Regions from separate parts of the Alishewanella sp. HH-ZS genome, predicted to be linked through region 2. Evidence: predicted binding sites of a transcription regulator. Region 2 holds the regulator's gene; each other region holds the start of a gene.
The links. Region 2 encodes NrdR, which represses ribonucleotide reductase genes. Its sites were predicted from a motif close to AAACACNANATNTNGTGTTT; they were not measured.

Region 1 (2,320 bases), on a different contig from region 2:
GCTCTTGATTAAACCAGCTTAGGAAAAATTGCTGTAACGCTGACACCGAAGACCATTCTGGTTTTACAAAGTCCGGAAACACAAAGTTGCCAAACATGCTGGCAAAATAGTGTTGGTCATACACTGAGATATTCCAGAATACACTCTGATAACCGCGTGCTGCTGCCGGCTGGTTTAGTGCATACACCACATGCTGCAGATGGTTTTCGATTTGTTTGCGATGGGTCTGCAGATAGTTGTCGCCATAATCTTTGCGTGCGAAGTAGTCGAAGTAGGTCAGAAACTCGACTGTGGCCACGGCCCCGGCAAACTGGCTGGACACGGCGAATACAAAGTTAACAAAGCAGCCGCAAAAGGACTCCAGATGTTTCGGAGCCTGCGACTCGCCCCCCAGTTTCGTCAGACCATCGCGTAAGAACGGATACATGGTAACCGACACACAATAGGGCTTCAGGCTGGTTTCGTCATGCACATAAATTTCATGTTGCTCAATTTGGCGCAGATACTCCTTCGCCAGCTTAGCATCAAATAATTCGCGGATCTTATTGCTGACCAGAGCGCGATTAACCTGAATAAACTGATCTTTCATCAGCTCAGCCTCCAGGGTCGCAATATTTTTCTGGGTGACATTGGCATTGGCATCCAGTTTCGAACCATCGGCAGCATTAGGTGCCAGTAAATATTGCTCAATAAAACTCAGTTTCTTTTGTAGTTGTTCGGTGTTAAGCGCCGCCATAGCCATTCCCTCTTGCATTGTGTTAGTTGCGTTGTTGAAAGTGCGAATTCAGACACTGGCCTGTTCGCAAATCGATAAATCTTTGATTGGTGGTTGGGCTTTGCAAACCGCCGCGCGCGGCAAACCAGCGCCCGGTTTTCACAAAAGTCAGCTCACTGCGGATGGATGGGCTTAGCTCAGCCAGTTCCAGCCCGGTATAGAGGCAGCGTTTTAAGCCTGCGGTTTTACTCAGCGTCAGCAGTTTTAGTAATGCTGGCGCTGCCCATTCGCCGCCTAAAAACAGCACACAGCTAATCAACCCCTGATAATCCTGCAAACGTTGCTGAAAATGCTCCGGGCTAAGGGGGTGTCCTTGTTTGGGATCCCAGCTATCGGCGCTATGGCAACCTTTACAGCCCAGCTGGCAGCCACTGAAGGTGTATGCCAGCGACACTTCGCCGGGTACTTCTTGCCAGACAACTTGTTCAGCGGTGTAATACAGCATAAAACCCTCTATCTTGTGTTGGTATTGTTAATTATCACTAGATATTGTGGTTTAGCTTAGATGCTTAGCGCGGTGAAAGGTTGATCCAGATCAAATTTTGCTAACTGTAACCGCCAGGCTGGCTTGCCAGGTCGCGTCATTACAGCAGTTGTTACCCCATCGGTGGTACAGGGGAAATTGCTTCAGCGTCGGTTAAGGCCGGTGGGCCACAATCAACAGGTGTTTAGCCAGAAATGGAGCCTGCTATGAAAACAGGTATCAATAAAAGCTTGGTAATTGCCACCCTATTAACCTTAACGGCCTGGCCGCTGAGTGCGCATCAGCAGCGCTATGATCCGGTCGAGCAGGTGGCACAGGATGTGGTCGCCTTTACGCTGCAACGGGCGGCAGACGAGTTGTTAAGGGTGGCGCGGATTGATCCGGTGTACCAGGGTTATAGCCGGCATTATGAAATCCGGCATGCCCCACCACGTCTTGACGATCGTACCCGTCAGCAACTACGTCGTTTAGCGGCTGAGCATCAGCGTAAACTGGCCAGTTATGAGCGTGAGCTGGATCGGGAGCTGGACAAACTGGCCCGTGAATACCGGCACGATACCCGCAAAGGGAAAGGCCGGCCACATCATAAAGAGCGGGAGAAATTTCAGCGCAAGGTGGATCGGGCTTACGACAAATTTGCGGTAAAAGTGGAACGCGAGCATGACCGCTTTGATCGCCAGCGCGATCGCATTCTGCGCGATGCCTATGCATATCTACCCAGACGCTAATTAACGGTTTGCACTTAAACCAGGCCGTATTCCGGTAAGAAAAAACCGCCAGCTGAACACCAGTGGCGGCGCGGAGAGACCAGCACGGATGCTGGTTGTGGAGCCAGGAATGCCTGTTACTGCATCAGTGGTGAGTCAGATAACTGGAAGTCATAGCCATCAATGTTGGCCTGAACGATCAGTTGATGAATGTACTGGGCAATGGCTTTACGCCTTACCTTTTCATTTAAGTAATCGGCAATTTTTTGCTTAACGGCGCTATAAGGCAGGGGTTGACCTGGTACCTTACGCATCACTTCGACCACATGCACCCCATACCGACTTTCGACGCCC
Region 2 (2,320 bases):
CATACGCGGCGCGGCGTCAGCGGCATAACACAGCAGCACCGGACCACCTTCATTAAACAGCGGTTCGCTGCCACTTAACCGCTGCTGCCGGTCCAGAATCACCCGCAGTGGTTGGCGTAAACTGCCATCGGCGAGCGGCCGGATCAAGGCTGCCGGCTCTGCGCCAGCATCGCTACTTTGCCTTACCGTTAAGCGCGCCGCATCGGCGAGTACGGTACTGGCGGTGGATAAAATCGCGCTAACCTGCGCCCGCCATAGCTGCACGTCAGCGCGTGCGGCGTCACTGGTTAGCCATTGACTCTGGCCATTAGCCAGGGCGGTACGTCCATCCAAACTGGCCGCCAGTTTCAGATACAGATAAGGCCGCTGCCGCTCCATCCGGCTTAAGAAGCCCGGATTAAGCGCTCTGGCTTCCTCTGTTAATAAACCGTACGCAACGCTAATGCCAGCTTGTTGCAGTATGGCAACGCCCTTACCGGCGACCAGCGGATTCGGATCCAGCATCGCAATCACCACCCGGGCGACACCGGCTTTTACCAGTGCTTCCGCACAAGGTGGCGTGCGACCATAGTGGGCACAGGGCTCCAGCGTCACGTAACAGGTCGCACCCCGGGCGGCGCTGCCGGCTTGTTGTAAGGCAAAGACTTCAGCATGCGGGCCGCCGGCTTGCTGATGAAAGCCTTCGCCGAGCACCTGACCATCCTTAACCACCAGCGCTCCCACATTGGGGTTGGGATCAGTCGTAAAACGGCCCTGTGCGGCCAGCGCCAGCGCGCGGCGCATAAAAGCATGATCGGCCTGACTAAAACTCACCTTATTGCTCTCCGAGACGGGCAATTTCTTCACCAAACTCGCGGATATCTTTAAAGGAGCGGTACACCGAGGCAAAGCGCACATAAGCAACTTTATCAACTTTCACCAGCTCATCCATAATCAGATTCCCCAGCAAATTACTGGCGACTTCACGTTCACCGGTGGCCCGGAGCTGGGATTTAATTTTATTAATCAGCTGCTCAATTTGTTCGGTCGCCACCGGCCGCTTTTCCAGTGAGCGTAATAAACCGCTGCGTAACTTATCTTCATTAAAGGGTTCTCGGGAGCCGTCACGTTTAATAATTCGTGGCATCACCAACTCTGCCGCTTCAAAGGTAGTAAAGCGCTCGTGGCAAGCCAGGCACTCGCGACGACGGCGTACCTGATGACCATCGGCGACCAGACGCGAGTCAATGACCTTGGTATCATCGGCATTACAAAAGGGACAATACATACTGACCTTTTACCCCCTAGCTAACTGTTCAGGACAAGGCGCTAACAGCCTGTTTAGCCGGCGCTTTGCATAAAAGAATGGCCGCATTAGCGGCCATCACAGCATAGCACGAGTTATGCCTTAGGCATAAACCGGGAAGCGGCCACAGACTTCAGCCACCTGAGCCCGTACCTTGGCAATTACCGCCTCATCACCACGGCTATCCAGCACATCACAAATCAGGTTAGCAACCAAACGCGCTTCGGCTTCTTTAAAACCACGACGGGTAATGGCCGGGGTACCGATGCGCAGACCGCTGGTAACAAATGGCGAACGCGGGTCGTTCGGCACTGAGTTCTTGTTTACCGTAATATGCGCCTGACCTAACCAGGCATCAGCATCTTTACCGGTGATATCTTTATCGATCAGATCCATCAGGAACAGATGGTTCTCGGTACCACCGGATACAATCTTATAGCCACGGCTGATCATCTCAGCACACATGGCTTTAGCGTTCACCAGCACCTGCTGCTGATAAACTTTAAATTCCGGCTGCAGCGCTTCTTTAAAGGCTACCGCTTTCGCCGCGATCACATGCATTAACGGGCCACCTTGTCCGCCCGGGAACACCGCTGAGTTCAGTTTCTTCTCAATGGCTTCGTTCTTACGGGCCAGGATCAGACCGCCACGTGGGCCAGCCAGGGTTTTATGGGTAGTGGTGGTCACCACATCGGCGATAGGCACCGGGTTTGGATACAGACCCGCCGCCACCAAACCGGCAACGTGCGCCATATCCACCATCAGGTAGGCACCGACTTTATCCGCGATATCACGGAAGCGCTGCCAATCAACAATACCTGAGTAAGCCGAGAAGCCGGCAATAATCAGCTTCGGCTTGTGCTCTAAGGCCAGGGCTTCAGCCTGATCATAATCAATCACACCCGTTTCAGGATGCAGACCGTACTGTACCGCATGATACAGCTTACCCGAGGCGCTTACTGTGGCACCGTGCGTCAGGTGACCGCCATGGGCCAGACTCATACCCAGAATAGTATCGCCGGCATTTAACAAGGC
Region 3 (2,320 bases), on a different contig from region 2:
TTTGGATCGTTAACATGCTCCAGCGGCTTGGTCGGCAGCGCAATTTCCAGACACAGGTTGCTTTGCCGTACCGGTGCCAGCGCCGGGTTAAACGGGCTGTGCGTATTGCAGTGATCGACGTTTTGCAGGTAAATGCGGCCGGTACTGGCGCGCTCCTGCATAAATAAGGTAAAGAGTTCGACTGCCTTAATGCGCTTTTTACGGATCTTGCTGTCAGCTTCATACTTAACATATAAGGCTTCAAACTTTTCCTGATCTTCAAAGAAAGCATCATACAGCCCCGGCACATCAGACGGGCTGAATAAGGTGATATAGTCATCTTTAATCAGGCGCTGATACATCAGGCGGTTAAACTGCACGCCATAGTCCAGATGCCGTACCCGGTTCTCTTCGACACCACGGTTATTTTTCAGTACCAGCAGCGATTCCACTTCCAGATGCCATAAGGGGTAGAACAGGGTGGCGGCACCACCACGCACACCGCCTTGCGAGCAGCTTTTTACTGCGGTCTGGAAATGCTTATAAAACGGGATACAACCAGTATGGAAGGCTTCGCCATTACGGATTGGGCTACCCAGAGCACGAATACGGCCAGCGTTAATACCAATACCGGCGCGCTGCGAGACGTATTTTACAATGGCACTGGAGGTGGCATTGATAGAATCCAGGCTATCACCGCACTCAATCAGTACGCAGGAGCTGAACTGACGGGTCGGGGTACGCACGCCCGACATAATAGGTGTCGGCAGTGAAATCTTAAACAGCGACGTCGCATCATAGAAGCGGCGTACATAGTCCAACCGCGTGCCCTTCGGGTAATTGGCAAATAAACAGGCGGCAACCAGCATATAGAGGAACTGGGCGCTTTCATAAATCTCACCGGTTACCCGGTTTTGTACCAGATATTTACCTTCAAGCTGTTTGACCGCAGCATAACTGAAATTCAGATCGCGGCTATGGTCGATATAGCTATTCAGAATATCCAGCTCTTCGCGGCTGTAGTCGGTCAGGATATGCATATCGTAGCGCTTGGCTTCGACCATCTTCACAACCTGATCGTACAGGTGGGGTGGTTCGAATTGACCATAGGCTTTTTTGCGTAAATGGAATACTGCCAGCCGGGCCGCCATATACTGGTAATCCGGGGTCTCTTTTGAGATCAGGTCGGCAGCGGCCTTGATAATGGTTTCATGAATATCGGACGACTTGATGCCATCGTAGAACTGAATATGGGATTTCAGTTCCACCTGCGACACCGACACGTTTTTTAACCCCTCGGCCGCCCAGTCAATGACGCGGTGAATTTTATCTAAATCCAGAGGTTCGCGCCGACCATCGCGCTTAGTCACAAAAAGAGTTTGAGTCATCGCTGAAGTATTCCATTTCTTTTAATAATAAATGAATCGGGTTTAGCGCACGGCTATCAATACACCCGGGTTGCTGACGATTTACACAACATATGGGTGTATTTCAAAAGACGATCACAAGATAGTGTGTATTGTTGGAATTTGCAAGCGAGGAAAAAGCGGCTTTTTTGTGCAGTTTTTTTGCCGGTTAGCAGCCACTAACCTTGAGCTCAGTGTGCCCGGATGCACCGGTCAGAGGCAAGCTTTTTTATAGATTTTTTTGCTTGGATTTATTTGTTCTATAAAGCGTCATTTTTAGTTTAAGCGGTTATTTAGCAGCCAGGGCGTATTACGGCACCCAGCTGCTTAACCATCAGACTGGTTTACGCGCCACCACAAAGTAGTTTACGTCCAAACCGGCACCAAGCTTAAAGCTGTTATTGAGCGGGTTAAAATGCAGGCCAGTGGCATCCACTAATTCCAAACCGGCGTCTTCGATATAGCGCATCAGTACTGAGGGGCGGATAAACTTATCAAACTGATGGGTACCGCGCGGCACCAGCTTTAACAGATACTCAGCGCCGACTATGGCAAACAGGTACGCCTTGGCGGTTTTGTTAATGGTCGAGAACACCAGAGTAGCACCGGGTGCGGCCAGTTCGGCGCAGGCGCGCACCACCGATGCCGGATCCGGCACATGTTCCAGCATTTCCATACAGGTCACCAGTTCAAATTCGCCGGCGTGGCGCTGCGCAAAATCTTCCGCAGTGCTTTGCTGATAATCAATATTCGCTCCGGCTTCCAAGGCATGCAGGCGGGCGACATTGAGGCCATCCGGCGCCATATCAATACCAGTTACCTTTGCGCCGGCGCGCGCCATACTCTCGGCCAGGATGCCACCGCCACAGCCGACGTCGAGAGTGTTGCGGCCAAACAGACCACCGAGTTGATCACTGATATAACCTAAGCGGGTC

Region 1: nrdG (anaerobic ribonucleoside-triphosphate reductase activating protein) is a predicted target of NrdR. The motif match lies at 1,253-1,272, and genes of this name have one in related genera.
Region 3: nrdA (class 1a ribonucleoside-diphosphate reductase subunit alpha) is a predicted target of NrdR. The motif match lies at 1,449-1,468, and genes of this name have one in related genera.

The regions. Positions count from the first base shown of each region.
Region 1 is NZ_LZEJ01000002.1:95,680-97,999, reverse strand. It holds gene nrdD (anaerobic ribonucleoside-triphosphate reductase) at 1-736, opposite strand, end outside; gene nrdG (anaerobic ribonucleoside-triphosphate reductase activating protein) at 759-1,220, opposite strand; gene A9165_RS01635 (hypothetical protein) at 1,466-1,987, shown strand; gene A9165_RS01630 (peptidylprolyl isomerase) at 2,104-2,320, opposite strand, start outside.
Region 2 is NZ_LZEJ01000009.1:48,748-51,067, forward strand. It holds gene ribD (bifunctional diaminohydroxyphosphoribosylaminopyrimidine deaminase/5-amino-6-(5-phosphoribosylamino)uracil reductase RibD) at 1-813, opposite strand, end outside; gene nrdR (transcriptional regulator NrdR) at 815-1,267, opposite strand; gene glyA (serine hydroxymethyltransferase) at 1,388-2,320, opposite strand, start outside.
Region 3 is NZ_LZEJ01000003.1:60,266-62,585, reverse strand. It holds gene nrdA (class 1a ribonucleoside-diphosphate reductase subunit alpha) at 1-1,367, opposite strand, end outside; gene ubiG (bifunctional 2-polyprenyl-6-hydroxyphenol methylase/3-demethylubiquinol 3-O-methyltransferase UbiG) at 1,720-2,320, opposite strand, start outside.